2 regions of the Paenibacillus sp. 19GGS1-52 genome follow, and region 2 is predicted to be linked to the other one. Evidence: a T-box and tRNA genes for the amino acid it is inferred to sense, from the RefSeq annotation. Region 2 holds a T-box; the other holds one or more tRNA genes.
The links. The T-box of region 2 lies ahead of tyrS (tyrosine--tRNA ligase). A T-box ahead of a tRNA ligase gene usually reads a tRNA of that ligase, here a tRNA-Tyr.
Positions count from the first base shown of each region.

Region 1: it encodes a tRNA-Tyr, which carries the amino acid that the T-box ahead of tyrS (tyrosine--tRNA ligase) is inferred to sense. The anticodon was not compared.

Region 1 covers NZ_CP059724.1:1,203,490-1,218,877, forward strand. Annotated here, with positions in the region: gene H1230_RS05565 (Fur family transcriptional regulator) at 1-369, shown strand, start outside; gene H1230_RS05570 (glycosyl hydrolase family 18 protein) at 630-2,351, shown strand; gene H1230_RS05575 (YgzB family protein) at 2,420-2,785, opposite strand; gene H1230_RS05580 (nucleotidyltransferase-like protein) at 2,913-3,791, shown strand; rRNA gene H1230_RS05585 (16S ribosomal RNA) at 4,257-5,814, shown strand; rRNA gene H1230_RS05590 (23S ribosomal RNA) at 6,170-9,099, shown strand; tRNA gene H1230_RS05595 (tRNA-Asn) at 9,166-9,241, shown strand; tRNA gene H1230_RS05600 (tRNA-Ser) at 9,247-9,339, shown strand; tRNA gene H1230_RS05605 (tRNA-Glu) at 9,358-9,432, shown strand; tRNA gene H1230_RS05610 (tRNA-Val) at 9,488-9,563, shown strand; tRNA gene H1230_RS05615 (tRNA-Met) at 9,597-9,673, shown strand; tRNA gene H1230_RS05620 (tRNA-Asp) at 9,678-9,755, shown strand; tRNA gene H1230_RS05625 (tRNA-Phe) at 9,771-9,846, shown strand; tRNA gene H1230_RS05630 (tRNA-Thr) at 9,866-9,941, shown strand; tRNA gene H1230_RS05635 (tRNA-Tyr) at 9,947-10,032, shown strand; tRNA gene H1230_RS05640 (tRNA-Trp) at 10,038-10,111, shown strand; tRNA gene H1230_RS05645 (tRNA-His) at 10,136-10,211, shown strand; tRNA gene H1230_RS05650 (tRNA-His) at 10,256-10,328, shown strand; tRNA gene H1230_RS05655 (tRNA-Gln) at 10,351-10,424, shown strand; tRNA gene H1230_RS05660 (tRNA-Gly) at 10,433-10,507, shown strand; tRNA gene H1230_RS05665 (tRNA-Cys) at 10,513-10,586, shown strand; tRNA gene H1230_RS05670 (tRNA-Leu) at 10,607-10,685, shown strand; purine riboswitch at 11,164-11,266, shown strand; gene allB (allantoinase AllB) at 11,384-12,796, shown strand; gene H1230_RS05680 (cysteine hydrolase family protein) at 12,849-13,409, shown strand; gene H1230_RS05685 (DUF1989 domain-containing protein) at 13,555-14,172, opposite strand; gene H1230_RS05690 (cyclase family protein) at 14,192-14,875, opposite strand; gene ade (adenine deaminase) at 15,008-15,388, opposite strand, start outside.
Region 2 covers NZ_CP059724.1:4,369,143-4,384,530, reverse strand. Annotated here, with positions in the region: gene H1230_RS20445 (type 1 glutamine amidotransferase domain-containing protein) at 243-767, opposite strand; gene H1230_RS20440 (hypothetical protein) at 976-1,425, shown strand; gene ccpA (catabolite control protein A) at 1,710-2,720, shown strand; gene H1230_RS20430 (5'-methylthioadenosine/adenosylhomocysteine nucleosidase) at 2,810-3,505, shown strand; gene H1230_RS20425 (GNAT family N-acetyltransferase) at 3,524-4,156, opposite strand; partial or broken gene acsA (acetate--CoA ligase) at 4,320-6,043, shown strand; gene H1230_RS20415 (transglycosylase domain-containing protein) at 6,186-9,140, opposite strand; T-box leader at 9,281-9,541, shown strand; gene tyrS (tyrosine--tRNA ligase) at 9,604-10,857, shown strand; gene rpsD (30S ribosomal protein S4) at 11,023-11,622, opposite strand; gene H1230_RS20400 (sensor domain-containing diguanylate cyclase) at 12,022-14,004, shown strand; gene H1230_RS20395 (hypothetical protein) at 14,240-14,983, shown strand; gene H1230_RS20390 (aminopeptidase) at 15,079-15,388, shown strand, end outside.

The DNA.
Region 1 (15,388 bases), 3.2 Mb from region 2:
CAGCGTCATGCGATTCTTACGTATTTAATGGAAGCTATGAATCATCCTACGGCGGATGATATTTACCGGGCGTTAGAGCCGAAGTTTCCGAGTATGAGCGTAGCAACCGTATATAACAATCTAAAAATGTTCATGGAAGCCGGTATGGTCCGCGAGTTGACCTACGGTGATAACTCCAGCCGTTTCGACGCCAATGTGTCTGATCATTATCATGTGATCTGCCAGGTATGCGGTAAGATTGAAGATTTCAGCTATCCATCACTTCATGATGTGGAGCTTCGTGCGGAGCAAGCTACAGGCTTTAAGATTAATGGATTACGGATGGAACTTTACGGAATATGTAAGTCTTGCAGAGATAAGCAGCATTAAGAGGGACAGAATAACAGAATGGCGTAGGTCCTGTTGCACCGTGTATTCTGTCTATAGGACATATTGTTCAACTATTAATAACGTGCGGAATCCGAAGACGGAGGACTCACGTTATTTATTTTTAAATCACAGCTGTTTCTGAGCGTTAACTGCCAATTATTTGGGTTATGCGAAACCAAACAGGTTATACAAGCGTATATTTAAGGTCGGCAAATACCCTTTCTATTTTAAATTCAGCTACGATCTGGAGGATATATATCTTGAACAGAAGACAGAGACAAAGACGTGTCAACAAGCGCGGACGTCTTTTTCGCCGCCTGCTTGGACTTTTGATCGTTGCAGCCGCAGCTTACTGGATTGTCTTTTACGTATTGCCAAACCGACTGCATATTGACCCTGATTGGAAAGGTTTGGAACATCCTATCTTTGTAAAAGGGGAACTTACTGGTTTTTCAGCCTCGGGTACAGGTGATAGCTTGCTTTTGCCACTTCCGCTATTGCAGAAATATGTAGATTCATCTATTCGTTATGAAGAGGAAACCAAGTCTGTCATTCTATCAACAGATACCAGTCTTTTGTATATGCAGGAGGATTCGAAAGATGCGAGCCTGAACAATAAACCGCTGCAACTGCGTCTTGCTCCTGAAGAAAAGGGCACGGTAACGTATCTTCCTGCAGACACCTTGCAGGACCTGTATGGGTTCGAGGTACAAGAAGATACAGAAACAGGTGCTGTTCTCTTAATGACCGCTGGAGAGTCTGTACCGCTTGGTAAGGTAAAGGGAGAGAAGGGCGACAAGGCGAAGGCTTTGCGCAGTGAGGCATCGATCCATGCGCCAATTGTAGCTAATATGTCTCCGGGTGCAGTTGTGAGAGTCTGGAACGGGGATAATAAGGACTGGTTGTATGTTCAGATGAGCAATGGCTATACAGGCTATGTCAAGGCAAGCTCGATAGCCCTTGATGGTCAAAAGACTGTGGAACAGAAGCCTTCCACTCCAACGCGGGCTGAACGGAGCTGGAAGGGGAAGGCGGTTAACCTGTTCTTCGAGGCTGTCTATGAACGCAAGCCTGATCCGGATTCAATAGGGAAGCTGCCGGGAGTGAATGTCGTTAGCCCAACCTGGTTTAGCATTATTGATGTTAAGGGGAATGTACGGAGTAAGGGCGATACTACCTATGTAAAATGGGCTCATAACCAAGGTATGGAGGTCTGGGGCTTACTGAGCAATAGTTTTGAATCCGATTTGACTACTGGTGCGTTATCCAGCTATGAGAATCGGATGAACACCATTGTACAGATGCTGAAGTACGCTGATTTATACGAACTGGACGGAATTAATATTGATTTTGAGAATGTGTACACCAAAGATGGAGAGAATGTCACGCAATTTATGCGGGAACTGAAACCCATGGCTCAAGCGAAGAATTTGATCGTCTCAATGGATGTTACACCTAAATCCAATAGTGAGATGTGGTCCTTATTTCTTGACCGGAGAGCACTAGCAACAGTGACTGATTTTCTAATTGTCATGGCCTACGATGAACACTGGGCATCCAGTCCTATTGCGGGCTCAGTTGCTTCACTACCTTGGGTGGAAAGCTCCCTCAGCCGTATTATAGAAGAAGACGGTGTAGCGCCTGAGAAGCTGATTCTCGGTGTCCCATTGTATACACGCATCTGGTCGGAGACTGAGGCGAAGGGCAAGACGAAGGTAAGCTCCAAGGCTGTCGGCATGAAGGCTGTCCAAGAAATCCTTACTGATAAGAAGCTTAAGCCAACACTTGATAAGGATACAGGGCAGAATTATATAGAGTATAAGGAAGATGGTATTCTACGTAAAATATGGATAGAGGATAAGGTATCTCTTAAGGCGAGAGTTGAGTTGGCCCAGTCTTTAGGACTTGGAGGGATCGGAGCCTGGAACCGCAACTTCGCCATTCAGGATGCTTGGGAAGCTTTGAAAGAAATTCAGAAATAATATATTCACATACACAAAACTAAGGGGCTCCCATCGTGGGAGCCCCTTAGTTTTAGACTGATATTGTATTAATGCTTCAGTTGCTGTTTTTCAAGCTGCTCAGCTGTAATATTTGCCTGCGCAGGATCAAGAGTGAGAATGGTATGACAGAACATACAGCGGTCGGTTTTACCGAGTATTTTGGTCAGCTTATGACATTCAGGACACTCTACTTGTACAGCACTGGTTGATAACATGCCAGCCCAGAAATAAATGGCAAGACTGGCCATCATAGTGATTAGACCGATAACGAGTCCAATCGCGGCAAATACTTTGCCTGCGGAACCCCAAAATACGATACCTGCAGTCCCAAAAATCATAAGGCCCATTCCAAACATTGTAAGCAGTAATCCCCATGTACGGAAAGCATTGATTTTGGCCGATTTAAACTTCATGAGTATTTACTCCTAACTAAATATAGTTGGATTTACCAGAAGGAATTTGTATCAATTTGTAGAATAATATTATTAAGTGAATTATAACTGAATGGACGCAAAATCGCCAAATTTGATGGAGGGAAGCATGGAACTGTCCAATATGACCTTATTAAGTGGAGAAACGTTTGATGAGAATGTTCTAGGGGCTGTCGCTTTACGGCGGAATGGTAACGCACCATACCAAAGCGTGCTTCTTCATGAATTTGATATGGTGGTATTGGTGCTGCACGCGGAGTTGGAGCAGCAACACATTGTCACTCACACCATTGCTGGTGCGAAGCGCACTCAAACGCTGCATGTGGGCCTTTCCGCTTTGGAGCGGGCTGTTATGGCAGGTGATAATAATGAACTCATAACCAGTCTGATGGCGGGCGAATTAATTTGGGACCCTAAAGAAATACTGAAGGATATGCGGCAGGAGATCTTACACTTTGACGGGCCGCTTAAAGAACGGGTGCTTTTTATGGAATTTGCCCGTTTTTTGCATATGTACGTGAAATCCAAACGATATCTAGATGCAGGCTGCATTATGGATGCTTATAACTGTATATTAATGGCTTTATACCATTGGGCCCGTATTGAAGTGGGTGAAGGTGGGCGCTTTCCGGATCCGGCGGTATGGGAGCAATTAAAGAGTCTCAATACTTCAGTTCATAAATTGTATGAAGAATTAACGATTAGTACAGAAACGCTGGAGCAAAGAGTAGAACTTGTGTTGCTGGCTTGCGAATTTGCAATTATGTCCAAAATGGCTGATTGCTGTACAATGCTTCTTAAGCTTCTAAACGGACGTAAAGAGCCATGGAGTATAAAAGAGTTGCTGCAACACTCGGGCCTGAGCCACCTGGAAGCGGAATTGCCACTGGTCTTACGCAAGCTGGTGTCCCGTTCGCTAGTCCGAGAAATAACATTTTGGGCCGATTCTGCGGATGAAGATGGACATACTATTCGTTATACATTGTAGTTACATGCTTTAAATAAATAGAATAAAATAGAGATAAAATGTTTAGGATAGGGAGAGTCTGAGCACTCTCTTTTTTTGTTTATACCTTATAAAAGTGAGCTATAGAATTTGTAGCGAATATTATAGTTGACTCATTCCTAGATGATGTGTTAAATTATAACTCGTGCCTCTGAAACGACGAATTGCTTCAAAAGCAATGGGAAGTTAACCGAAAAAAAGGAATTAAAAAAAGGTTGACTAAAACAAAGGTGCTGTGATATATTATAAAGGTCGCTGCTGAGACGCAGCAATGACATGAAGAGAGAACTTGATCTTTGAAAACTGAACAACAAGTGAGTGGGATTTTACGAAAGTGAAATCCAAAAGAAGATGAGTTTCACGGCATTTATGCTGGAGTAAACTTGTCGGTTGAGAATGTAAATTCTCGTCAGAGGTTTCAAAATGAGCAATCGCTCTTTTCAATACAAATTGGAGAGTTTGATCCTGGCTCAGGACGAACGCTGGCGGCATGCCTAATACATGCAAGTCGAGCGGAGTTTTGTTGAAAGCTTGCTTTCAACAGGATTTAGCGGCGGACGGGTGAGTAACACGTAGGCAACCTGCCCCATAGTCTGGGATAACTACCGGAAACGGTAGCTAATACCGGATAATTCCTTTTCCCACCTGGGAAGAGGATGAAAGACGGAGTAATCTGTCGCTGAGGGATGGGCCTGCGGCGCATTAGCTAGTTGGTGGGGTAACGGCTCACCAAGGCGACGATGCGTAGCCGACCTGAGAGGGTGAACGGCCACACTGGGACTGAGACACGGCCCAGACTCCTACGGGAGGCAGCAGTAGGGAATCTTCCGCAATGGGCGCAAGCCTGACGGAGCAATGCCGCGTGAGTGATGAAGGTTTTCGGATCGTAAAGCTCTGTTGCCAGGGAAGAACGTCTTATAGAGTAACTGCTATAAGAGTGACGGTACCTGAGAAGAAAGCCCCGGCTAACTACGTGCCAGCAGCCGCGGTAATACGTAGGGGGCAAGCGTTGTCCGGAATTATTGGGCGTAAAGCGCGCGCAGGCGGCTATTTAAGTCTGGTGTTTAAACCTTGGGCTCAACCTGAGGTCGCACTGGAAACTGGGTGGCTTGAGTACAGAAGAGGAAAGTGGAATTCCACGTGTAGCGGTGAAATGCGTAGATATGTGGAGGAACACCAGTGGCGAAGGCGACTTTCTGGGCTGTAACTGACGCTGAGGCGCGAAAGCGTGGGGAGCAAACAGGATTAGATACCCTGGTAGTCCACGCCGTAAACGATGAGTGCTAGGTGTTAGGGGTTTCGATACCCTTGGTGCCGAAGTTAACACAGTAAGCACTCCGCCTGGGGAGTACGGTCGCAAGACTGAAACTCAAAGGAATTGACGGGGACCCGCACAAGCAGTGGAGTATGTGGTTTAATTCGAAGCAACGCGAAGAACCTTACCAGGTCTTGACATCCCTCTGAATCCGCTAGAGATAGCGGCGGCCTTCGGGACAGAGGAGACAGGTGGTGCATGGTTGTCGTCAGCTCGTGTCGTGAGATGTTGGGTTAAGTCCCGCAACGAGCGCAACCCTTATGCTTAGTTGCCAGCACATTATGGTGGGCACTCTAAGCAGACTGCCGGTGACAAACCGGAGGAAGGTGGGGATGACGTCAAATCATCATGCCCCTTATGACCTGGGCTACACACGTACTACAATGGCCGGTACAAAGGGCTGCGAAACCGCGAGGTGGAGCGAATCCCAACAAAGCCGGTCTCAGTTCGGATTGCAGGCTGCAACTCGCCTGCATGAAGTCGGAATTGCTAGTAATCGCGGATCAGCATGCCGCGGTGAATACGTTCCCGGGTCTTGTACACACCGCCCGTCACACCACGAGAGTTTACAACACCCGAAGTCGGTGGGGTAACCCGCAAGGGAGCCAGCCGCCGAAGGTGGGGTAGATAATTGGGGTGAAGTCGTAACAAGGTAGCCGTATCGGAAGGTGCGGCTGGATCACCTCCTTTCTATGGAGAATCGTTTCCTGTAACGGAAACATTCGAACAGAAGCCGCAAGGCTTCTAGTGAACCCTTAGGGTTTGCACACACTCACTCGTTGCTCAGTTTTGAGAGTTGAAGCTCTCAATTTTGTTTTGTCTGTAAGGACGAACAAAACCTTGATCCTTGAAAACTGGATACCGAAACGAATTTGCGTTTTAGAACATTTTATCTGTCGCTTGTGTAAACGAGCGAAAGTGTATTATGGCTTAGCGAAGGTTTTCGATGGTGAAACGACTTTTGGCTTTGAATGATCTGCGAACGGAGTGATCCGGTAGCAACATTCAAAACAAGATGAGTGAACAAGCGAAACACTGGAGCATTGGTTAAGCTAATAAGAGCACACGGAGGATGCCTAGGCGCCAGGAGCCGACGAAGGACGTGGCGAACAACGAAACTGCCTCGGGGAGCTGTAAGCAAGCTTTGATCCGGGGGTGTCCGAATGGGGAAACCCAGCTGTGGTAATGCACAGTTACTCATACCTGAATACATAGGGTATGTAGAGGCAGACCAGGGGAACTGAAACATCTAAGTACCCTGAGGAAGAGAAAACAATAGTGATTCCGTCAGTAGCGGCGAGCGAACGCGGAACAGCCTAAACCTAAGAGCTTGCTCTTAGGGGTTGTGGGACGTCTCACATGGAGTTACAAAGGAATATGGTAGGCGAAGAGGTCTGGAAAGGCCCGCGATAGAGGTAAAAGCCCTGTAGCCTAAACTGTGTTCTCTCCGAGACGGATCCCGAGTAGTGCGGGGCACGTGAAACCCCGTATGAATCCAGCAGGACCATCTGCTAAGGCTAAATACTACCTGGCGACCGATAGTGAAACAGTACCGTGAGGGAAAGGTGAAAAGCACCCCGGAAGGGGAGTGAAATAGAACCTGAAACCGTGTGCTTACAAAAAGTCAGAGCCCGATCTATGGGTGATGGCGTGCCTTTTGTAGAATGAACCGGCGAGTTACGTTTACCATGCAAGGTTAAGGTGAGAAGCCGGAGCCGCAGCGAAAGCGAGTCTGAATAGGGCGATAGAGTATGGGGGCGTAGACCCGAAACCGTGTGATCTACCCCTGTCCAGGGTGAAGGTGCGGTAACACGCACTGGAGGCCCGAACCCACGCATGTTGAAAAATGCGGGGATGAGGTGGGGGTAGCGGAGAAATTCCAATCGAACTCGGAGATAGCTGGTTCTCCCCGAAATAGCTTTAGGGCTAGCCTCGGTATAAGAGTAGTGGAGGTAGAGCACTGATTGGGTGCGGGGCCCGCAAGGGTTACCAAGCTCAGTCAAACTCCGAATGCCATATACTTATTACCGGGAGTCAGACAGTGAGTGCTAAGATCCATTGTCGAAAGGGAAACAGCCCAGACCATCAGCTAAGGTCCCCAAGTGTGTGTTAAGTGGGAAAGGATGTGGAGTTGCACAGACAACCAGGATGTTGGCTTAGAAGCAGCCACCATTGAAAGAGTGCGTAATAGCTCACTGGTCGAGTGACTCTGCGCCGAAAATGTAACGGGGCTAAACACACCACCGAAGCTATGGCTAGATACATTGTATCTGGGGTAGGGGAGCGTTGTATATACGTTGAAGGTATACCGTGAGGAGTGCTGGAGCGTATACAAGTGAGAATGCCGGTATGAGTAACGAAAAGATCAGTGAGAATCTGATCCGCCGAAAGCCCAAGGTTTCCTGAGGAAGGCTCGTCCGCTCAGGGTAAGTCGGGACCTAAGGCGAGGCCGAAAGGCGTAGTCGAAGGACAACAGTTTGAAATTACTGTACCACCGTAATCCGCTATGAGCGATGGGGTGACGCAGGAGGGTAGTGACGCGGACTGATGGAAGTGTCCGTCTAAGCAGTGAGGCTGATGTGTAGGCAAATCCGCACATCGTTAAGGCTGGGCTGTGATGGGGAGCGAAAATTGTAGTAGCGAAGGTCATGATCTCACACTGCCAAGAAAAGCCTCTAGCCAGGAGAAGGTGCCCGTACCGCAAACCGACACAGGTAGGCGAGAAGAGAATTCTAAGGCGCGCGGAAGAACTCTCGTTAAGGAACTCGGCAAAATGACCTCGTAACTTCGGGAGAAGAGGTGCCTCGGTAGGGTGAATAGCCCGAGGGGGCCGCAGTGAAAAGGCCCAAGCGACTGTTTAGCAAAAACACAGGTCTGTGCGAAGCCGTAAGGCGAAGTATACGGGCTGACGCCTGCCCGGTGCTGGAAGGTTAAGGGGAGCGGTTAGGGGTTAAACCCGAAGCTGTGAACCGAAGCCCCAGTAAACGGCGGCCGTAACTATAACGGTCCTAAGGTAGCGAAATTCCTTGTCAGGTAAATTCTGACCCGCACGAATGGCGTAACGACTTGGGCGCTGTCTCAACGAGAGATCCGGTGAAATTTTAATACCTGTGAAGATGCAGGTTACCCGCGACAAGACGGAAAGACCCCATGGAGCTTTACTGCAGCTTGATATTGAATTTGGGTACGATCTGTACAGGATAGGTGGGAGCCAGAGAAGCAGGAGCGCAAGCTTCTGCAGAGGCGACGTTGGGATACCACCCTGATCGTATCTAGGTTCTAACCTAGTACCCTCATCGGGTACGGGGACCGTGTCAGGCGGGCAGTTTGACTGGGGCGGTCGCCTCCTAAAGAGTAACGGAGGCGTTCCAAGGTTCCCTCAGAATGGTTGGAAATCATTCGTAGAGTGCAAAGGCATAAGGGAGCTTGACTGCGAGACCTACAAGTCGAGCAGGGACGAAAGTCGGACTTAGTGATCCGGTGGTACCGCATGGAAGGGCCATCGCTCAACGGATAAAAGCTACCCTGGGGATAACAGGCTTATCTCCCCCAAGAGTCCACATCGACGGGGAGGTTTGGCACCTCGATGTCGGCTCATCGCATCCTGGGGCTGAAGTAGGTCCCAAGGGTTGGGCTGTTCGCCCATTAAAGCGGTACGCGAGCTGGGTTCAGAACGTCGTGAGACAGTTCGGTCCCTATCTGTCGTGGGCGCAGGAAATTTGAGAGGAGCTGTCCTTAGTACGAGAGGACCGGGATGGACGTACCGCTGGTGCATCAGTTGTTCCGCCAGGAGCATGGCTGAGTAGCTACGTACGGACGGGATAAGCGCTGAAAGCATCTAAGCGTGAAGCCCCCCTCGAGATGAGATTTCCCAATTAGTAAGACCCCTTGAAGACGACGAGGTAGATAGGTTGGAGGTGGAAGTGCAGCAATGCATGGAGCTGACCAATACTAATCGGTCGAGGGCTTATCCACAAACAAGCAAGAAACGCAGATTCGATTCGGATTCAGTTTTCAGGCGATTCAAGCCTGTATGAATTTTCCCTGATAGCTCAGTTGGTAGAGCACTCGACTGTTAATCGAGTTGTCACAGGTTCGAGCCCTGTTCGGGGAGCCACATATGGAGAGGTGTCCGAGTTTGGCCGAAGGAGCACGATTGGAAATCGTGTAGGCGCCACAAGCGTCTCGAGGGTTCGAATCCCTCTCTCTCCGCCATATATTTATTAAGACTAAGGCCCGTTGGTCAAGGGGTTAAGACACCTCCCTTTCACGGAGGTAACATGGGTTCGAATCCCATACGGGTCACCATTTTTCACTTGATTTTACTTCGTGAAATTTGGTATGATAACAATTGTTCTATTATGGAGGCTTAGCTCAGCTGGGAGAGCATCTGCCTTACAAGCAGAGGGTCGGGGGTTCGAACCCCTCAGCCTCCACCATATTATTACACAATCTAGCTGTATAGCTAATGACGCGGGGTGGAGCAGCCCGGTAGCTCGTCGGGCTCATAACCCGAAGGCCGCAGGTTCAAATCCTGCCCCCGCAACCAATTTGGAACCGTGGTGTAGTTGGCCTAACATGCCTGCCTGTCACGCAGGAGATCGCGGGTTCGAATCCCGTCGGTTCCGCCATTTTTAATTGTATATGGCTCGGTAGCTCAGTCGGTAGAGCAGAGGACTGAAAATCCTCGTGTCAGCGGTTCGATTCCGTTCCGAGCCACCATATTTTTACACAGCAATACGCCGGTGTAGCTCAACTGGTAGAGCAACTGACTTGTAATCAGTAGGTTGGGGGTTCAAGTCCTCTCGCCGGCACCATCCTTGGAGGATTAGCGAAGTGGCCAAACGCATCAGACTGTAAATCTGCTCACGTGAGTGTTCGGTGGTTCGAATCCATCATCCTCCACCAGTTTTAGGGGCATAGTTTAAGGGTAGAACAACGGTCTCCAAAACCGTTGGTGTGGGTTCAATTCCTGCTGCCCCTGCCAATACAATTTTTGAAGTTAAATATGGCGGTCGTGGCGAAGTGGTTAACGCACCGGATTGTGGTTCCGGCATTCGTGGGTTCGAGACCCATCGGTCGCCCCATTTTCTTTAAAATGAACTATTGGAGATTGATTAAGTATTGTATGGCGGTCGTGGCGAAGTGGTTAACGCACCGGATTGTGGTTCCGGCATTCGTGGGTTCGAGACCCATCGGTCGCCCTTTTTACTTTTAAATTTACATTGGGGTTTAGCCAAGCGGTAAGGCAACGGACTTTGACTCCGTCATCATAGGTTCGATTCCTATATCCCCAGCCATTTTTTTTGCGGACGTGGCTCAGCGGTAGAGCATCGCCTTGCCAAGGCGAGGGTCGCGGGTTCGATTCCCGTCGTCCGCTCCATTTGTGGCGCCATAGCCAAGCGGTAAGGCAAAGCTCTGCAAAAGCTTTATCCCCAGTTCGATTCTGGGTGGCGCCTCCAAGTTATTTTTATGTATATATGCCGGCGTGGCGGAATGGCAGACGCGCTCGACTCAAAATCGAGTGGGAGACCGTGGAGGTTCGAGTCCTCTCGCCGGTATCATGAAAAAGGTGTAAAAGATTTGCTTGTAAAAGCGATCTTTTACACCTTTTTCTCATTTCAGGCTTTTTGAGAAGCTCTATTTAGATAATTAATTGAAGGCGTGGAAGTGACTATTGTCGCTGCAGATCGATAAATATTTTAATGAATAAGTAATATCTCGTACATCAAAGTTGTTCTAGATTACAAAATTTCTAACTAAGCAGAAGAATTGGAAGCGAATTTTGTTGCTGCATCAATGATTTGTGTTCTGAATTAATATTTTAATAATAACTTAATAGAAGAGACCGCTCTCTCAATTAATGCTGCACGGAAAATTGAGTTATATTACATAACATCAATTTCGACTTTTCTTTGACAATACAGTTTTCAATATTGACGTTAGACCTTGAGATGGTATGATATAGGTATTGAAGGAGTTTTATCCTTTAGATTGTGTCAATAAACATTACATTAAACTTATTTACTCCCGAGTAAATGGGTTAACAAAATAGGCTCTTGTATAAGCTCATTGATTGGTTTGAGCGTTTCGACCAGGCGACCGTAAATTGCCCCAGGCTACAAGAGGTATAGGCTTGAGATTGCTGTTCACCGTGCAGAATTGTGCTTGGGAACGTATATTTCTATCGTATACCTTTTGTGACCCGGGGTTTTTTGTTGTGCTTAAAATTACAATATAAAAGAAGAGGTGTGTATCGATGAGTTATAAATTGATAATTAAGAATGCAAGTATTCCCCAAGGTGACAGACAGGTATTGACTGATATTCTGGTGGATAAAGGGATTATCGTTGGGTTTGCCAAAGATATTGACGCTGGGAATGCAGAGGTTATTGACGCTAAAGGAATGCTGGTGCTGCCGGGTGTTATTGACTCACATACACATTTTAATGACCCTGGATTTACTCATCGCGAAGACTTCGTTACTGGAACAAGCAGCGCAGCGGCGGGAGGAGTTACACTCATTATCGACATGCCTTGCTGTAGCGTGCCTTCGGTCCGTTCGGTAGATAATTTGCACAATAAGCTTAACGCCTTGGAAGGTAAGGGAGTTATCGACTATGCGATGTGGGGAGGAGTTACCGGCGAAGATGTGCGGAACGATGTTTTGAACATCGTTAAAGAGCAGGCGGCAGAGGGTGTCGTAGCCTTTAAGGTGTATATGACCCCGTCTGTTCCCACCTATCCGCGTGTAACTGACCCGGAAATGCTGGAAGCCTTCTATGCTGTGGCTGAAACAGGAATGCCGATCGGTATTCATGCCGAGAATTTTGCGATTTGTGATTTCTACACGAACAAGTTGAAAAAAGAAGGACGCATGGATTATCCCGCATGGGCGGAAGCACGTAAGATTTTGGCGGAAAAAGCTGCAATTCAGCTTGGTATAAGCTTCTCTGAGGAGTCAGGAGCCCGTCTGCATATTGTGCACATGAGTACTGCTGCAGGTAATGAACTGATTAAGGCAGCAAAGATTAAAGGGCTTAAAGTGACAGCGGAAACTTGCCCGCATTACTTGACGCTGAACGCTGTTGACTCGATGACTGAGTTCGAGGCATTTGCGAAGATTGCTCCTCCTTTGCGCCGTACAGAAGACAATGAAGCCTTGTGGCAAGGTCTGGTTGATGGAACCGTTGATTTCATGGCCACTGACCATGCACCTTATGAGATCGCCACTGAAAAGGATGCTCCAGGAATGGATGTCTGGACCTCTTTTCCAGGGATACCAGGTGTTGAAACATTGGTTCCAATCATGATCAGCGAAGGCTTTAATAAAGGCAGATTAAGCCTTTCACGGCTGGTAGAGGTGCTGTGCACCAATCCGGCAGTTCATTATGGTCTGTACCCCAAAAAAGGGGCTATCGAAATTGGAGCAGACGCCGATTTTACAATCGTAGATTTGGAGAAGGAATGGACGCTTGATAAGGACAAAATGCACTGTAAACCGAAATATACTCCTTTTCACGGCATGAAGCTTAAAGGTAAAGTTGACAAGACGATTGTCAGAGGCACGTTGGTTTATGATGATGAACTGGGTGTGGTAGGTAAACCTGGATACGGTGAGTTCGTGAAACGCCAGACCATTAGTGAACTTCCGCGCTTGTTAAAATATTAAGCAGATCTTGCTGGAACATTAATGAGATACACTTGAGAGGAACGTGACTGCTATGGGCAAACACGCCGTAGTTATTATTGATATGTTAAATGATTTTATCAGCCCGGAAGGTGCACTCTGTTGCCCAAATGGCGAGAAGATTGTGCCGGCGCTGCAGGAATTAATCGAATTCAGCCGTGAGAATGATATCCAGATCATCTTTGTACAGGAAGCTCATCGAAAGAACGATGCGGATTTCAGAGTAAGACCGATTCATGCGATCAAAGGAACCTGGGGTTCCGACTTCATACCGAGTCTGACTCCGCAGATCGACAAAGGCGATTATATTGTGCAAAAAAGACGACATAGCGCCTTTAGCTACACGGATATGGACCTATTCCTTCGTGAAGAGGGCATTGATACTGTAGTAGTTACTGGCGTATGGACAAATGTATGCGTCCGGTCTACAGCATCAGACGCGATGTATCATACGTATAAGGTGATGTGTATCAGCGACTGCTGCGCTTCAAAGGATGAAGATATGCATGTATCTGGCCTGCGGGATATCGGTATATTTGGAGAAGTCCTAACACTTGAGGAATATAAAGCAAGGAACACTGTTGTGAGAGGCTAAGGAATTCAGATTGCGTATGAGGGTTTAGAGAAAGCTCCTGTGGCGACGGATTATCCCGGCGGTGCAGGAGCTTTTTCCTAATTATAAGAAAGTTGCCAATTGTTCATATAGCTTAACGCCGACGGAACGTGCTACAATACCCGAGTTATACGGGCTTTGATTCTGTGATCTGCATTTTGAGCGCGGTTACGTTGTAGGCATTAACAGGCGCGAGGTCCTGTGAACAGGAGGAGAGGGCTACGATCACATCTGTGAGGGCAAGCAAGGCGACATAATCACCCGGCTTGGACAAAGGTTCTTCAATCACATAATCCAAGTTCTCGTCGAGGGAGTTATTCATGAACCAGTTGATGGGGTCAGGGATTTCTTTATGGCCAAGCTGGTATTTACCGAGCGCTTTTTGTAAATTGTCATGACAGTTGGGATGCTCCTCCAATCCAAAATCAACCTTATAGCGATAATAGTCGCAGGCTGGAAAAAAGAAGTCATGCCGACCAACGGTATCTTTGGTCATCTGCATAAGGGGTCTGCGGTAATTGCTGTAAAGGCCGTCACCTTCTTTGAGTCTGATGCTGCTGAGCGACGATCTCATATGAACTGGCGACACATGCTCCTCTGGATTCTCCGCATTAAAGCAGACAAAATCACCTACCTGCTTGCCTTCCACATCTATGATATAGAGCGTCTGCCCTTTGCGTACCCGCGCACTTCTTCCTTCATACGCAGGTACGATGATTTCCTCAACTACAATTTCGTTTCTCACTGTTATTCACCCAATTTCTTTATTCTATGAACACGGCCACAGCTCGGATAGGGGAACCAGTGCCTTTGCGGATTTTGAGCGGAAGCCCAAAATACAGAAAGCGTTTCTGCGCTATTTTATCGAGGTTGCATAAATTTTCGGTATTGGTCATTGCGTATTCCCGACAGATTAAATGTCCAGAGAAACGTGGATCATTCGGATTATCGATGGAAGGGGCATCTACGCCGATATTTACGATACCTTGCTTGGCTAACCATTCCGCTGCCTCATAATCTAATCCTGTGTAGCGGGTCAACCATTCCTCTGTCCCGTAAGCGCGGTTATAATGACCGGTGTACAGCAGCACGATATCCCCTTTGTCGAGATGGAGATAACCTTTTTGTAAGGCCTGTTCCAGATCCTGGCGGGTAATGTAGCTATCCGGCGAGATATGGGAGACATCCAAACAGATGGCCGGTCCATAAAAATATTCCAGCGGCATTTCATCGATCGTCTGTCCCTGTGGATCATATTCGTAGATGGCATCGCTATGGGTGGGACCGTGCTCATTAATGAGCAGATTATTGGTAGCAAATTCGAAGCCGAGTTTGTGTTTACTCTCTGCATGACTCATATTGGGGAAGATCATGGTCTTCTGATGCGGAGGGAAGACCGGCATCCCCTGATAGATTTCCTGTGAGAGATCTACAACCTGAATGCCCATTTCGTCACCTCTTAAAAGTTTTATGGAGCGCTGCTACCTGAGAATCTTCGCAATAAAACTACTTCGGAAGCATAGGCTTAGTTTTGATAGCAAAAGCTTCCTAGATCGCAAAACTAGTTCAGTAACCTAGCCTTAAGCGAGTGTTGGCAGCACGGTGAAGGCATCGGCATCAATCAGGCCGATATCGGTTATTTTCCACGCCGGGCTGGTGACTAGTGAGAGGAAAGAAAGATGCATAAATGGTACATGCAGGCTGCATCCTAGCTCCTCACGGGCTAGCTGATGCAGCTCGGTAATCCGACTGCTCATCTGCTTGCCTGTCAGTTCGTCAGTCATTAGCCCACCAATGCGCAGCGGCAGATCCCCTACAACTTTGCCCCCTGCAATCATGGCGATGCCTCCGTCCATGGCAATAACCCGATTCACGGCGGTTACCATATCTGCATAGTTAGTGCCTGTGACAATGATGTTATGCGTATCATGGGCTACGCTCTCGGCGATCGCTCCTACTTT
Region 2 (15,388 bases):
GGACTTTATTTTTTCGGTCCAGCTGTCGCTGGTTTTATAATTGAGTAAGTCAAATACTTATTTAAGCTGACCTGGCGCTTTCTAAGACGCTGAACCTGCGCGAATCAACACAGTCGAGTCTAATACTTTATTTTCACTGGACACGGGCAACGATAATCAAATAGTGTAAAAAGCCTCTCTTGCTCACGGTAAACGTGATCTCAAGAGAGGCTTTTCCACATTAGTAAATATTGGATCGGTAGTTATTCCCCCGCAAGCGCATCACAGAAGGCTTTGCCATAAGGCGGGAGGTCCGGCGGGCGGCGGGCAGAGATGATGTGTCCATCTGTGACGACCGCTTCATCTTTCCAGATCGCTCCAGCATTTTCCATATCATCGCGGATACCCGGAGTGGAGGTAACAGTAACACCCTCCAATATTTTGGCGGAAATCAGCACCCATCCGGCGTGGCAGATTTGGCCAATTGGTTTCTTGGCAGTATTGAAATCCTGCACTAGCTTTAGCACTGCGCTATAGCGGCGAATTTTATCAGGCGCCCATCCACCAGGAACTAAGATGCCATCATAATCGGCGGCATTAAGCTCGTCCCAGGAATACTCTGCCTTGGCAGGCACACCGTATTTACCTACATAAGTTTTATCTTTTTCGAGTCCTGCCAGATGAACCTCGGCACCTTCTTCTCTGACCCGGTACACGGGGTACCAGAGCTCCAAATCCTCAAATTCATCGTCTACGAGTGCGATGACCTTTTTGCCGGCTAGTCTCATTCTGTGCAACTCCCTTCGATTAACTTCAACTTTTTCATTCTATCAAATTTAAAATATGAAGTCATCTTTAGGGAGATAACACTTTGAATTTTTGGTAAATAAATCATTTTATGCAAATGAGAAGGGTTTTAAAGAGAGGAGGTCGAATATAGCCCTTGAAAAGGCTAACTTACGAATTCTTATAAATTTCATGCTTGAGGTGTGAGAAATGAATAGAGAAAATCTAATGAAGAAGTCGTGTAATTGCGGTGGTGTCATGACCATACATATGCATACGCTGATCTATAGCTCAAAAGTGAAAATTAATCATGTTCCGGTATATACTTGCCAGGAGTGTGCTCGTTATGAACCTTTGCCTTGCATCAAACGAGATTTGGGAAAGTTAATTGAAGAGCTGGAAGAGTCTTGGACAAGAAGGTCTGTTTCTTTTACGGAAAGAAATGAATGGGCCAGTGTTCTGAAGGAAACTTTCTCCGGCTTCATTACAGGTGGTATTCCAGAACTCGACGAAGCCATCCGGAAGTCCATACAAGGCCGTATTGATTTATTACTTGATGTGTTTAGGTTCGCAGGTGATTGTGCAGATCAGAAATGGATGGAAGACACAGGGCTTAGACTATCTCAATTGACCTATCAATCGGCAGAAAGTGCCAAATGAAAGAATTTTCTGCAAAAACAATGAAAATCTTTCACGAATGTTGGATTTTTCACGCACTTTTTGTTACGATAGAAAGAAGATACATTATTGTTGCAAAGGGGATGGAAACCATTGCTAGAATTGGAAACTAAAAATGGGCAAAACCTCGTTTTCGGATGGTGACTTCAGCCTTGAAAGAAATTTTGAAAGGAAAATGAAGCGTTATCATTGCACAATTGTACAAAGTGTCGTATCATAATTTTAATTAGTCGAACGATAAAATTTATCGCAATGGAGAGAGTAATTTGACGGTAACCATTTACGATGTAGCTCGAGAAGCAGGCGTATCTATGGCTACGGTATCACGGGTTGTGAATAATAACCCGAACGTGAAACCGCAGACTAGGAAGAAAGTTTTTGAAGCGATTGAACGTTTGGGCTATCGTCCAAATGCCGTGGCGAGAGGACTCGCCAGTAAGAAAACGACAACCGTTGGGGTTGTCATTCCAGATATTTCAAACTCGATTTTTGCAGAAATTGCACGTGGGATTGAAGATATCGCCAATATGTACCACTACAATATTATATTGTGTAATGCCGATAAGCGTAAAGAGAAGGAAATTCGTGTTATTAATACTCTTTTAGAGAAACAAGTGGACGGGCTGCTCTTCATGGGCGGAACAGTAACGCAAGAACATATCCAGGCTTTTCAGACTTCCTCAGTTCCGATTGTATTGTGTGCTACCAGCGATGAACAAGGGAATTATCCTTCTGTTGATATCGATCACGAAACTGCTGCGTTTGATGCTGTGAATACATTGATCCGTCACGGCCACCGTGAGATCGCGATGATTAGCGGTACGCTGCAGGATCCTGCGAATGGCTATGCACGGTTCCAAGGGTATAAGAAAGCGCTTGAAGCGGCTGGAATCGAGTACCAAGAGGATCTGGTTCGTATTGGTAACTATCGTTACGAATCCGGTGTTGAAGCTATGAAGTATTTCCTCGGTCTGAAGCATAAGCCGACAGCCATTTTTGCTGCAACAGATGAGATGGCGATTGGCGCTATCCATAGTATTCAGGATGAAGGTCTGAAGGTTCCAGATGATTTCTCAATCATAAGTGTGGATAATATTCGTATGGCTTCCATGGTTCGTCCTTTGCTCACTACTGTAGCACAGCCTATGTACGATTTAGGTGCGGTAGCTATGAGACTTCTGACGAAGCTGATGAAGAAAGAAACAGTCGAGAATCCGCGGGTTATTTTGCCGCATGAGACGATTCTGCGTTTGTCCGTAAATCACTTGAATAAGTAAATAGAGAATTTAATAAATGTTCGGCGGAAAGCTCCTTTTGGAGCTTTTTATGCTTTTTACATAGTAAATAAATGGGGAGCGGTGTACATATGCCTAGGATTATTGGTTTGATAGGTGCGATGGATGAAGAGATTAAGCTGCTACTAGAGGGTATGGAGGAAAGGATGACAGTGGTTAAGGCTGGAATCAGTTATTATACCGGAACCCTATTCGGTAAGTCTGTTGTGCTTTGCAAATGCGGGGTTGGTAAAGTGAATGCAGCGGTAACCACACAAATTCTGCTCGATACGTTCGGGGCCTCCCAGGTCCTGTTTACTGGTGTAGCAGGAGCAGTGCACCCTGAATTGAACATAGGAGACATTGTTATATCGTCAAGCTGTATGCAGCATGATATGGATGTTACAGCACTTGGCTACCCAAAAGGCATTATTCCGTATCAGGAAGTGTCTGCTTTTTCCGCAGATCCGGCGTTGGTACTGCTCGCTGAGCAGGCTTGCGTAGAACTTAAGCAAAAGTATCTGATTGGCAAGGTGCTCTCCGGGGATCAGTTTATCGCTAGTGCTGATGTTGTTGCCGAACTGCGAAAAGAGTTGGACGGAGCATGTGCCGAGATGGAAGGGGCAGCAGTGGCGCAGGTATGTTATATGTACGACACTCCTTTTGTAGTGATTCGTTCCATGTCGGACAAGGCAGATGGATCTGCGCATGTGAATTTCCGGGAATTTACTGTAGAAGCATCTGAGCGCTCTCATGCCATATTGGAGTACATGCTGAAGGCGATGTAATCAATTCTTTGTGAACATTCAATACATAAAACGTTGTCTGAAACGCACTCTGTCAAAGGTCTCCTGCGAAGACAGGGGAACCTCATGGCCAATACGAACCATTAGGCAGTTGGCAGGGTGTGAACAGATTTCCGGATCGTCAGTAGCGTACCAGACCATATCTACCGTCTTCATTAGCTTCTCCATCATTTGGCGGTAAGCCCACACATCTAGTCCGCTTCCACGCAGATCCCAGTGCCAATAATATTCAGTAGTGAACACGATACAATTCTCCAACTGCTTCTGTTCAAAAGAGGTAGAAATGAGCAGCCTTCCAAGTCCCATCCCCCTATAATCATTTGCTACTTCTATTGCGCCCAGCTCAATAAGATCCTTCATACCCCCTTGCGACCAAAGTTCAAGCTCATCCGGATAATGAAAAGTGACATAGCCTATAATGGTTTGATTCTCAGTAGCCGCGATTACACGGCCTTCAGGCAGTCTGGCGATCTCTATAAGGGCTTCTAACTGTTCACGTGGACTACGAAAGGCATCAAGGTCTTTATGCATGCTGAGGCCCTCCAGAGTCTCAGGAGAACGCGGTCCGCTCACCGTAATTGTTCTATCGGCGTATCCAAGCGTATGAGAAATGGGGATTTTGTAATGTTCCATGGCCAAAGCTCCCTTCAGTCTGCATAAATTATGGAATGTAAACGCTTCCTGTGATATACTGATTTGGACATAAAAAATTCACAATAAGCATATTGACATCATTAATTAAGAGAAGATTCTCACCCTTAGAGCTTAAATCAAAAAAGTGAGGGAGGCAAGAGTGATGGGTCAAGTCCATAGTGAAATTTTGCCAAGCCGTGGCATGAGCTCTAATATGCCTGATTACACGCAGGCTGTAACCCATTTTGAGTGGGAGGACGTAGAGCGAAGTTTCTCTTGGTATGAAACCGGTAAGGTGAATATGGCCTACGAGGCAGTCGATCGTCACGTCCTCGAAGGACGGGGTGAGTCAACCGCCCTGCTATACAGTGATGCTGTGCGGGAAGAATCCTATACATTTGCCGATCTGCGGGAAAGATCAAATCAGTTCGGAAATGTCTTGCGTAAATATGGCATCGGCAAGGGAGAGCGGGTATTTATATTTATGCCACGCCAGCCTGAGCTCTATTTTAGCCTGCTTGGCATACTTAAAGTTGGGGCTGTAGCCGGACCTTTGTTTGAGGCATTCATGGAGTCAGCCGTCAAGGATCGATTGGAGGATAGCGGGGCTGTAGCGCTCGTGACGACACCTGAATTATTACATCGGGTAAAGCGTGACGAATTGCCTGCACTGCGCCATATTTTTCTGGTAGGTGGTGTTTCGGAGCCCGCACAGGGAATCTTTGGATATGAAGAAGAAATGACCGCAGCCTCAACAGAGCTGGATTTGGAATGGTTAGGTTTGGACGATGGTCTAATTATGCATTATACAAGTGGTTCGACAGGAAAACCCAAAGGTGTCTACCATGTGCAAAGAGCAATGATTCAACATTATTATACCGGCAAAATAGTACTGGATCTACGGCCAGATGATATTTACTGGTGCACAGCAGATCCGGGCTGGGTCACGGGAACTTCTTACGGGATTTTCGCCCCTTGGCTGAATGGTGTGACCAATGTAGTTAGAGGCGGGCGCTTTAGTCCGCAGGACTGGTATAAGACGATTAAGCGCAATGCAGTGACTGTATGGTATAGTGCTCCGACTGCATTCCGCATGTTAATGGGGGCAGGGGAGAGCAGCCTGCAGGGAACTGATTTGAGCAGTCTGCGCCACGTGCTGTCTGTGGGTGAACCGCTTAACCCTGAAGTAGTACGTTGGGGAGAAAAAGTATATCACCAGCGTATCCATGATACGTGGTGGATGACGGAGACTGGCGCACAGCTGATCTGCAATTATCCAGGGATGGACATCAAACCGGGCTCTATGGGTCGTCCGTTGCCTGGTATCCAAGCTGCAATTCTGGATGATCGCGGCAATGTTCTGCCACCCTATTCGATGGGCAATCTGGCAATCCAAACGCCATGGCCTTCTATGATGAGTACCATTTGGAACAACCCGGCAAAGTATGAGGAATACTTTCGTATTCCCGGCTGGTATATTTCTGGTGATTCAGCCTATATGGATGAAGAGGGGTATTTCTGGTTCCAAGGAAGAATCGATGATGTCATCAATTCTTCTGGTGAGCGTATCGGTCCCTTTGAGGTAGAGAGCAAGCTGGTGGAGCACCCAGCTGTAGCTGAGGCTGGTGTAATTGGTAAACCCGATGCTATTCGGGGGGAGATTATCAAGGCCTTCATATCTTTGCGGGAGGGGTATCTTCCAACGGTAGCATTAAAAGAAGAAATCGCTGCTTTTGTCAAAGCGGGACTATCAGCGCATGCAGCCCCCGAGAGATCGAATTCAAGGATAAGTTGCCCAAGACCCGTTCAGGCAAAATTATGCGCCGGGTGCTGAAGGCATGGGAGCTGCATCTTCCAGCTGGAGATTTATCGACTATAGAGGATTAGCGCGACGAAATATCAATAAGACGTAATAGAACGAAAACAAAACCCAGCAAGTCTCCAAACGGGAGACTTGCTGGGTTTTGATCTTGCTAGTATTGAAACGAGTATAGAGATCTTAGACTAATTGAAAAATCTATTTTGCTTATTAATGTTTTTCTGCAGTATTACCTGCAGAATTTGTTGTGGCCTGTGCATTTCCACCATTCGTAGTCGTATCCGTAGTTCCAGCAGGCGGCACTATGATCATTCCAGGATCATCTGGAATTCCTCCGGGAAGGATCTCAGTTCCAGGTGTTGGTGTTGTCTCAGGCAGCACTTCTGGGCTTGGTGTAACCTCCGGTGTCGGCGTAGCCCCGCCAGCTACACTGCCCGAAGCCGTCTCATGACCGGCCACATCCACGGCAGTTACATAAAATGTAGCATTGACACTAGAAGGAGTTCCAGGTTGGAATACCAAAGTCTCACCTGCCATAAGAACAGCCTGTTTCTGGAAAGCTCCACCGTTTAAGGAACGGTATAATCTGTAACCCACAACATCCGATGAGCCGCTTGGCGTGAAGCTGATTACAGCTTTACCAGTGCTATAGGAGACTCTGACATTACGCGGTGCTGTTGGGGCTGTGCCATCATCCACACGTGGATCAACCTCAGTAGGATAATCTGTCTTCGCATCAGCTGGCATATAATATGCTATCGGTTCATGCTCTTTCATAGCAGGGAAGGCGGCCATCAGTTCTTTGACCAGATCCTGAATCGGCTTTTCGCGCTTGACCACAATCTGTTCCTTCAGGAAATCCTCGGGCGTTCCATCCAGCGGGATATAATTGACGCCATTATAAGTAATATATTTAGCTTTGGAGATGCCGTCATCACTTTCTGTGGGTACATATTTCACATTAAAAAGGTCTGTGGTAAATTTGTCGGTCAGTGCAGTAGGAAGCTTGCCGCTGTAGGCGGAAACTGTCTTTTTGACGATGCCTTCAGGCTGTGGAAATTTCTTCGTCACAAAGATCTGTGGTTGTTTATTAATAACTGCATTCATAACCTTGGTCCATAAAGTCTGAGCCTGATGTTTCTGAGTATCTCCCTGAAGGGTATTGATCTGTTCCTTATAACCTACCCACATTCCAAGTGTAACGTCCGGAGTATAGCCCATAAACCAGACGTCTCCATAGTTCTGGGTTGAGCCAGTTTTGCCGACGATTGGAACATCGTTGAAATGTTTATATTTGCTTTTGACTACACTGGCGGTACCTTCCGTAATTACGGTTCGCAGCATGTCAGTCATCAGAAAAGCGGTCTGCTTGGAGAATACCTGTTCAGGGTTCACCTTATGTTGGTACACGATCTTTCCTTCCGAATCCACGATCTTCTCAATCATATAGGCATCATTAAATGCGCCCTGATTGCCAATTGCAGAGTAGGCATTAGTTAATTCTTCGACAGATACGCCGTAACGTAGTCCACCGATAACTCCTGTCTGCGCGTTGTAATCATCATCCGTAATCGTTGTAATCCCCAGCTTTTTGGCAAAGGCCCAAGAATTATCTATCCCAACCTTGTCATTAAACAGCTTAAGTGCTGGCAAATTTAATGATTTGTTAAGCGCATAACGTGCGGTGACCAGACCCTGATAGCGATTGTTGGCATTTTTCGGGATGTGGAAGCCTTTGGTACCATCCTTCAGAATAATAGGTGCATCATCCAGAATGCCAGCAGGCTGGATTAGGCCCGCGTCAAGGGCAGGTAAATAGGCAGCAATTGGCTTCATGGTAGAGCCGGGCTGACGGACCATTTGCGTTGCGTAGTTCATCTGCTCAATTTTAAAGTCGCGGCCTTCGATCATCCCGAGGATTGCCCCGGTTTTGTTGTCGATCATAATGCCAGCTGTCTGTTCCTTGCCTCTGGCTTTGCTGTCTTTTGTAAAGTTATTACTGTCTTCCGAGATGCTATGCATGGCACTGTAAACTTTCTTGTCAATTGTGGTGTAGACCCGGTAACCACCAGTCATTAACTGCTGCCGTGCCTCCTCTAGACGAGCTGCACTATCATCAGTACCAACCGTAACAGCGGCAGTACTATCTGTACTGACGGCACTAGCAGTGCCTGTCACATCTGCCTTCCCGTTGTTCAGGGTCAGAAGAATTTCGGCTGCTTTGCGTTCTGTTTCCAGCATCAGGTAAGGATAGGTAGCATAAGCCTTCTTCGTATACGGTGCCAGAGAGCTCTTGATATCGAAAGCGAGAGCCTCGTCATATTGGGAGGTAGTGATTTTATTCTCCTCCAGCATCCGGCGAAGTACAAGATGCTGCCGTTCCAAGGCCCTGTTGAATGCCGTTTCATTGAACTCGCCCAGTCCGTTGAAGGCGGAATAAGCGGATGGCAGCTGAGGTAGACCTGCTAAATACGCAGCTTGGGCTATATTCAGTTTGTCCAGATTATCCTGACCGAATATTCCTTTGGATGCTGCTTTAATCCCAAATAAGTTGTAGCCGTTAGAGCCATTACCAAAGGGAACCTTGTTCAGATATGCTGTTAGAATTTCTTGCTTGGATAAGAAGCGTTCAAGTCTCAGTGATAATAAAATCTCCTTCACTTTGCGGTCTTCTGTCCGGTCCAGACTAAGGAATACACGTCTTGCGAGTTGTTGGGTAAGCGTACTGCCCCCAGTCTGAACGGACTCGTTCAGCAGCTTTTGCTTGACGGCACGTAAGGTACCCTTGAAATCTACGCCATTGTGCTCATAGAAATTATTGTCCTCTATTGCAAGAACTGCATCAATGATAAGCTGGGGGATATTGTTGTATTCAATGAGCCTGCGGTCTTCTTCGGTACGGAGCTGGCCGATAGGGCTTCCATCACGGAAATAAGCGAATCCAGTGATAGAGTTCTGGCTAATTTGTTGTTGAATGAATTGCTCGGAGCGGACAGGGTCTTCTTTCACTATAGAAGTGACGTAACCTGCCACAGCGCCACTGGCAAACAGAATGCCCAGTATGCCAAGAATAAACATCCACTTGACTACGGAGCCGAACCTGCGGAACCAGGATCTACGGGGTGGATGCTTTTTTACAGTTTTCTTTTTGATCTCCTCAACCATCGACGATAATCCTCCTTTTAACGGAATTATTATAGCACAATTTGGCGATTTTGAATGCGCTTATACTTGAGAGCAATTTTTCCGCAAGGATTTGACTTTTGAAATGTGCTTGTGATATAAATAGATTCAATTGGATATCAAAAAAAGCGCAGAAAGACATCAGTAGAAGGCAAGCTTTGTATTTTCAGAGAGTCGGTGGGTGGTGTGAACCGATAACAAGCCCCTTTGAATTACAGTCTGGAGCTGTCTGGAGGAACAACAAGCATATTTTGCCTGTTAAGTAGTCTGGGACCGGGTGCAATCCCGTTATATGTAATGAAGTGAAAGTCCTTTGCAGTGTTAACCTACATAGCAGGGATTTTAATTAGGGTGGTACCGCGAGTCTATTTCTCGTCCCTTGGGATGAGAAATAGACTCTTTTTGTCGTGGTGGCACAGTTAGAACTTAGAGGAGGAACATAAGTATGAAATGGGAAGAATTATCGGACGTTCAACAGCAGGAAGTAGAGCATCAGCTGGAAGTCATATCTCGTGGTGTCGTGGAGATTGTTCCGGAAGAAGAACTGAAACGCAAAGTCATCAAATCTGTGGTTACGGGTGTACCCCTTAATGTAAAGCTGGGGCTTGATCCATCAGCGCCGGATATCCATGTCGGTCATACAGTTGTTATGCATAAATTACGCCAGTTTCAAGAGCTGGGACATCAAGTGCAGCTTATTATTGGAGATTTCACCGGACGAATCGGAGATCCTACAGGCAAGTCGGAAACGCGCAAGCAATTGACGGAAGAAGATGTACAGCGTAATGCCGAAACCTACAAGAAGCAGATCTACAAGATATTAGACCCGAATAAAACAAAAGTGTTTTACAACTCGGAATGGCTTAGCCCGATGACCTTTGCTGAAGTTGTGACGTTGTCCGCTAAAGTAACAGTGGCACGTATGATGGAGCGTGATGATTTCACTAAACGTTTTCAAGGTGGTCTGCCGATCAGTATCCATGAGTTTTTCTATCCGCTGATGCAAGGAATGGATTCTGTTGCCTTGAAGAGTGACGTGGAGCTTGGAGGAACGGATCAAAAATTTAATCTGCTGATGGGGCGTACGCTGCAGAAGGAATATGGTGTGGATACTCAAGCTACGATTATGACACCTTTGCTTGAAGGTCTTGACGGCGTACAGAAGATGAGCAAGAGCCTGGGTAACTATATTGGTATCGATGAAGAGCCGAACGAAATCTACGGCAAAGCGATGTCGGTACCTGATGAACTGATGCTTAAGTACTATGAGTTGGCCACTGATATCAGCAATCGTGAGCTTGTGGTTCTGAAAGAGGCGTTGCAAGAGGGCGTAACGCATCCGAGAGATGCTAAAATGCAATTGGCTCACACATTTGTACGCATGTATCATGGTGTTCCTGCGGCAGATGCTGCACAGCAGCATTTCGTCACTGTGTTCCAGCAGCGTGCGCTGCCGGATGATATCGAGATCTTTGCAGTTCCTGCCGCAGAGTTGGAAGATGGCACGATCAAACTTGTTAAACTGCTCACTCTGCTTGGATTTGCGGGCTCCAATGGGGAGGCCAAACGCAGTATTCAGCAGGGTTCAGTTAAGCTGAACGAGGTGAAACTGGAGGACCCTAATGCGGACTTGACGCCACAGGAGGGCGATATCTTGCAAGTAGGTAAACGGAAATTCGCTAAGCTAACGTTGTCATAAGGCGTTAATCTTATAATTAGGAATTATAAAACAGCAAGTCTCCGGTACAGTGGGACTTGCTGTTTAGCATTTTCAGCCTGTTGTTTGCCTAAAGGCTATTAATATCAACAAAAAAAGCCCCCGGAAAATCCGGGGGCTTTGATCATACTCGCTATAAGCGAGATATTAACGGTTGTAGAATTCGACGATTTGTTTTTCATCGATGTCTTGGGACAGCTCGGAACGTTCTGGCAAACGGATATATTTGCCTTCGAATGATCCATCAGCATATTCCAAGTAAGCTGGAAGGTGTGAACGGTTTTCAAGAGCTTCTTTGATTGAACCCATAGCGCGGCTTCTTTCGCGAAGTCCGATAACGTCGCCCAAGCTTACACGGTAAGAAGCGATGTCGACTTTTTTGCCGTTAACAGTTACGTGACCGTGGGATACTAACTGACGTGAACCAGCACGGGAGTTAGCAAAACCAAGACGGTAAACGAGGTTATCCAAGCGGCTTTCAAGCAAGAACATAAAGTTTTCGCCGGCAATACCTTGGATCTTTTGTGCTTTAGTGAAAAGAGTCTTAAACTGCTTTTCGCCCAAACCGTACATGTGACGCAATTTTTGTTTTTCCATAAGCTGCATTCCGTAGTTACTTACTTTTCTGCGTTGGTTAGCTCCGTGTTGTCCTGGTGGAAAAGGGCGTTTAAGATCTTTTCCTGTACCGCTAAGGGAAATACCTAGACGGCGGCTGAGTTTGAATTTCGGTCCTGTGTAACGTGCCATATTATAATAGACTCCTTTTTAATTGTAATTTCAATTGAATTAGGCTCTATTGTGCCGCTTTTCGTATCCGTGAATAGCAATTAAATGCTCTCACACTGTCAGGAAAGTTCAGCCGCTGTCCTGATAGTAACGAATTGCGTGAGGGTGACACAACGTTACGCCATGTAAGACTGGTTACAGTCTTGTTCAACAATAAATATTATATGAAAACAACAGTCAATGTCAAGCGTATCTTATAAGAGTTTTTGTAAAACTTTGTCGTTAGTTCTTAGGACCTAAAAAAAATCCCGGAAATGAGGAAAATATAATGCATTACGGGAGGAAAGAGAGTAAAATATAGCTAATTAGATGTTATCGGAAAATGAGATTTTAATTTTAGATGCAAAGGGGATCCTCTTTATGTCAGAACAGGAAGCATACGGTCCTAAGGACAGTCGTATGCTGTTAAAGACCACGATGCAATCAGACGGAGACTTTGATGATCCCGCCGCGTGGCTCAGGGAAACGGACATTGTATCCTATGATTTCCCTTATGCAGCCAATCTGATTGCAGATAGCTTCATCGAATGGCTGGGAGAACTTACTGCTCTTCCGTTTGCGAAGACTTGGGAGTGGTGTGTTCTCGACGCTGAAGGTAGATGGATAGACAACATAAAAGAGAGGCAAGAGCAGTGGCGACCGCAATGGGAAGAGGTAGCAGCTGTAAGTGTGATCTCTGGCAGAATGCATACAATTCAGTTCTCAGTCGAGGGGCGAGATGTGAATTTCTTTACAATACCTATGCTTACGCGCAACCACGGGGAGATATTTACTTTGCTTGGGTGTGCGATGCCTACAGAACAATATGAGCAGGGCGGAAAGCATACCGCTGAAGCCATGGCACTGCATTTCCAAACGTGCTTTTACCGTAGGTTTGAGCATGTGTTTGTATCTGATCTTGCAAATGTTCATTTACATGCAGAGCGGGAGAGCAACCGCCGTTCACTATTATTCCAGATCGTCCAGAGGATGCATGACAATATAGATGTGAATGCCGTGTTAACAGAGGTTATAGATAGTATTTCTGCGATGTATCCTGGTGCTCGCTTGGAACTGTTTATGTCGCAGGATCATCGCAGTCCTAATCCGCAGGTTAAACCACTTCCGTTACTTTGGACAAAAAACGATGTGCGCGCTAGGGCTTTTAAGGATGGCAGGGTTGCAATAGAAACAAGCATGGAGGACAGTCACGTCGTTGAGATTGGCCTTCCACTTAGTGGAAAACAGGGAGTTTATGGTGTATTCCATATGGTCATGGATAATCCGGTCTTCTCAGACACGGATTTGCAGTTTCTCTCCATGGTAGCTGATACGGCTGGTACAGCCTTTGAGAATGCAAAGCTGTATGAGCGCTCCAACCAGCTAATCCGCGAGTTGCGCATGAGCAATGAACTAACGCAACGACTGAACAAGAGCTTGCGCTTGGGGGAGGTTTTTCAGTTCGCTTTTGAAGAGCTGCTGGAAATGTTTGAGGCCGACTATTGCTGCATTGTACATATGAATGAAGAAAAAGGCGGCCTTGAGGTGATTGCTTGTAACCATCCCCCCTTACTCCACGAGATATTAAAGAATGGACAAGGACTGGGTGGAAAGGTGTATGCCACAGGGGAACCCCTAATATTATCAGACTATATAAATAATAATGCGACGGTTTCACGGTTAATGGATTCTACAGAGTCGCAGTCGCTAATTGCTACACCATTAAGCGTGGGTGGAGAAGTGCGAGGAGCGATTATGCTTGCCCACCGAGACGCTCATTACTTTTCTTATGACAATTACAGACTCCTACAAGCCATGGCAGGACATATTGGACTTGCCGTTGGAAATGCGCGGTTACATGCGGAAGTACGGCGTCTCGCGAACCGAGACACACTGACCGGTCTATATGCCCGTCATTATCTGGACGAAATGATTAAGGAGAGACAAAGTACAGATTTCTGTGGTTCCTTGATAGTAGTTGATATCGACCAGTTCAAAGCTGTAAATGATACCTACGGCCATCAAAAGGGCGATAAGATCTTAAAACAGGTCAGTGAGATTGTGAAATCATCCATTCGTCAAGGGGATATTGCCGCCAGGTGGGGCGGTGAGGAATTGGCTGTATATTTGCCACAGCTTGGCGTACAACAGTCTGTACTAGTCGCTGAACGGATTCGCGAACGGGTGATGAGGGAGACAGAACCACAGGTCACAGTATCCTGCGGAATTGCTGAATGGAGCTGGACGGATGAGCGCGTAAGTGTAGAGTCGCTGTTCTACCGAGCAGATATGGCGCTGTATGAAGCAAAGAACAATGGGCGCAACCTGGTTATAGTTGACAATAAGACAATTAAATCATTTTGAGGAATCCCCTGGGTGATCCTGAGGGTTCTTTTTTTTTTTGAAACTATAATCAGTATAAGTCCCGGCTCAAGGGATAACCTATAGTAGGTTATTTAATCAGTCCGGGAAAGGCATGAGGTTAATGAGCGAGATGTTATTCTATAAAAGGTGTATATTTGTAATCATAATGTTTAATTGCGTGGTTTGCAGTGGTTGCAGCGCAATTAAAGACAAGCCAGCTAAGGAAGATTTGGCCTTGGCGCTATCTGGTGTTGCAGGAAGCGATGCGCTTACCTTTGAAGGAGCAGCCACGCTGCTGCGCGGAGGGAAGTCCGTTCCGGAAGCAACGCTTTATTATGGAGGTAAAGTCGAAAATCACAATAAGGTAAGTTTATATACGCTTCTGCCGGATAAGAGTCCATCCCTACCTGCAGCCACTGGCGATATTAAAGAACTTGCGAAGAGTCCGACAGTGGCATTGTCCTATTATAGCCAGTTGGAGAAACAAGAAGGCAAATGGAAGCTTTTGTCGGCCGCCCCCTCGTCTGGAGAGGATAACCCTCTGCCTGCCCTCAACCCGCTGCACCAGCTTGAAGAGCTGGAGGTAATGGATAAGGTGGTGACTGAAGAAATGGGTGCTGCAAGAGGTACGAGGGTGCTGCGAATTGAACTGACCCCTGCACAGGCGCGAGATCAGCTGTCTACCGATCTGGAACGAGCGATGATGGACCTGCGTCCTGTTCTCAAGGATCAGAACCAGAAGACGACTGAGAAGGAACTGAAAGTCAATGAGGCTTTATTGACCTTGTGGGAGAAGAAGAACAGTGAGCTTCAAAAGAAGCTTGAGCAAGCCGAAATATCAGCAGTGTACCATGTGACTGTTGACACGAAACGTAATCTGCCCAAACGGCTCAGTTGGAAAAGAACGGTGAATTATAGCGGAGGAAAAACTGACACCGAGACCTATGTGATGCAGGTTGATTTCTATGGTTACCGTTGATGTTTCTTGTTAAGTTTGCACAATATTTTGTGCGCTAGCGTGTTACAATAGAAAGGCATTTTATTTACGCAAATGAGGAAGGAAGAGAAAGAAGAATGATGGATCCCCGAATTCAGAAGCTTGCGAAGAACCTTGTAAGCTACTCTGTAAACGTTCAACCTGGCGAGAATGTGCTCGTCGAAATGATTGGCAGTGAAAGAGATTTAATTAAAGCGGTGGTGGAGGAGATCGGCAAAGCTGGCGGTCATGCTTTTGTACAATTGACAGACCGGACAGTCCTGCGCAGCATGCTGAAATATGCAACACGCGAAAGTCTTCAGACATGGGCGGAAATAGACTTAAACCGTATGAAGCAAATGGATGGTTATATTGGTATTCGTGCAGGGGAGAATGTAAATGATCTCT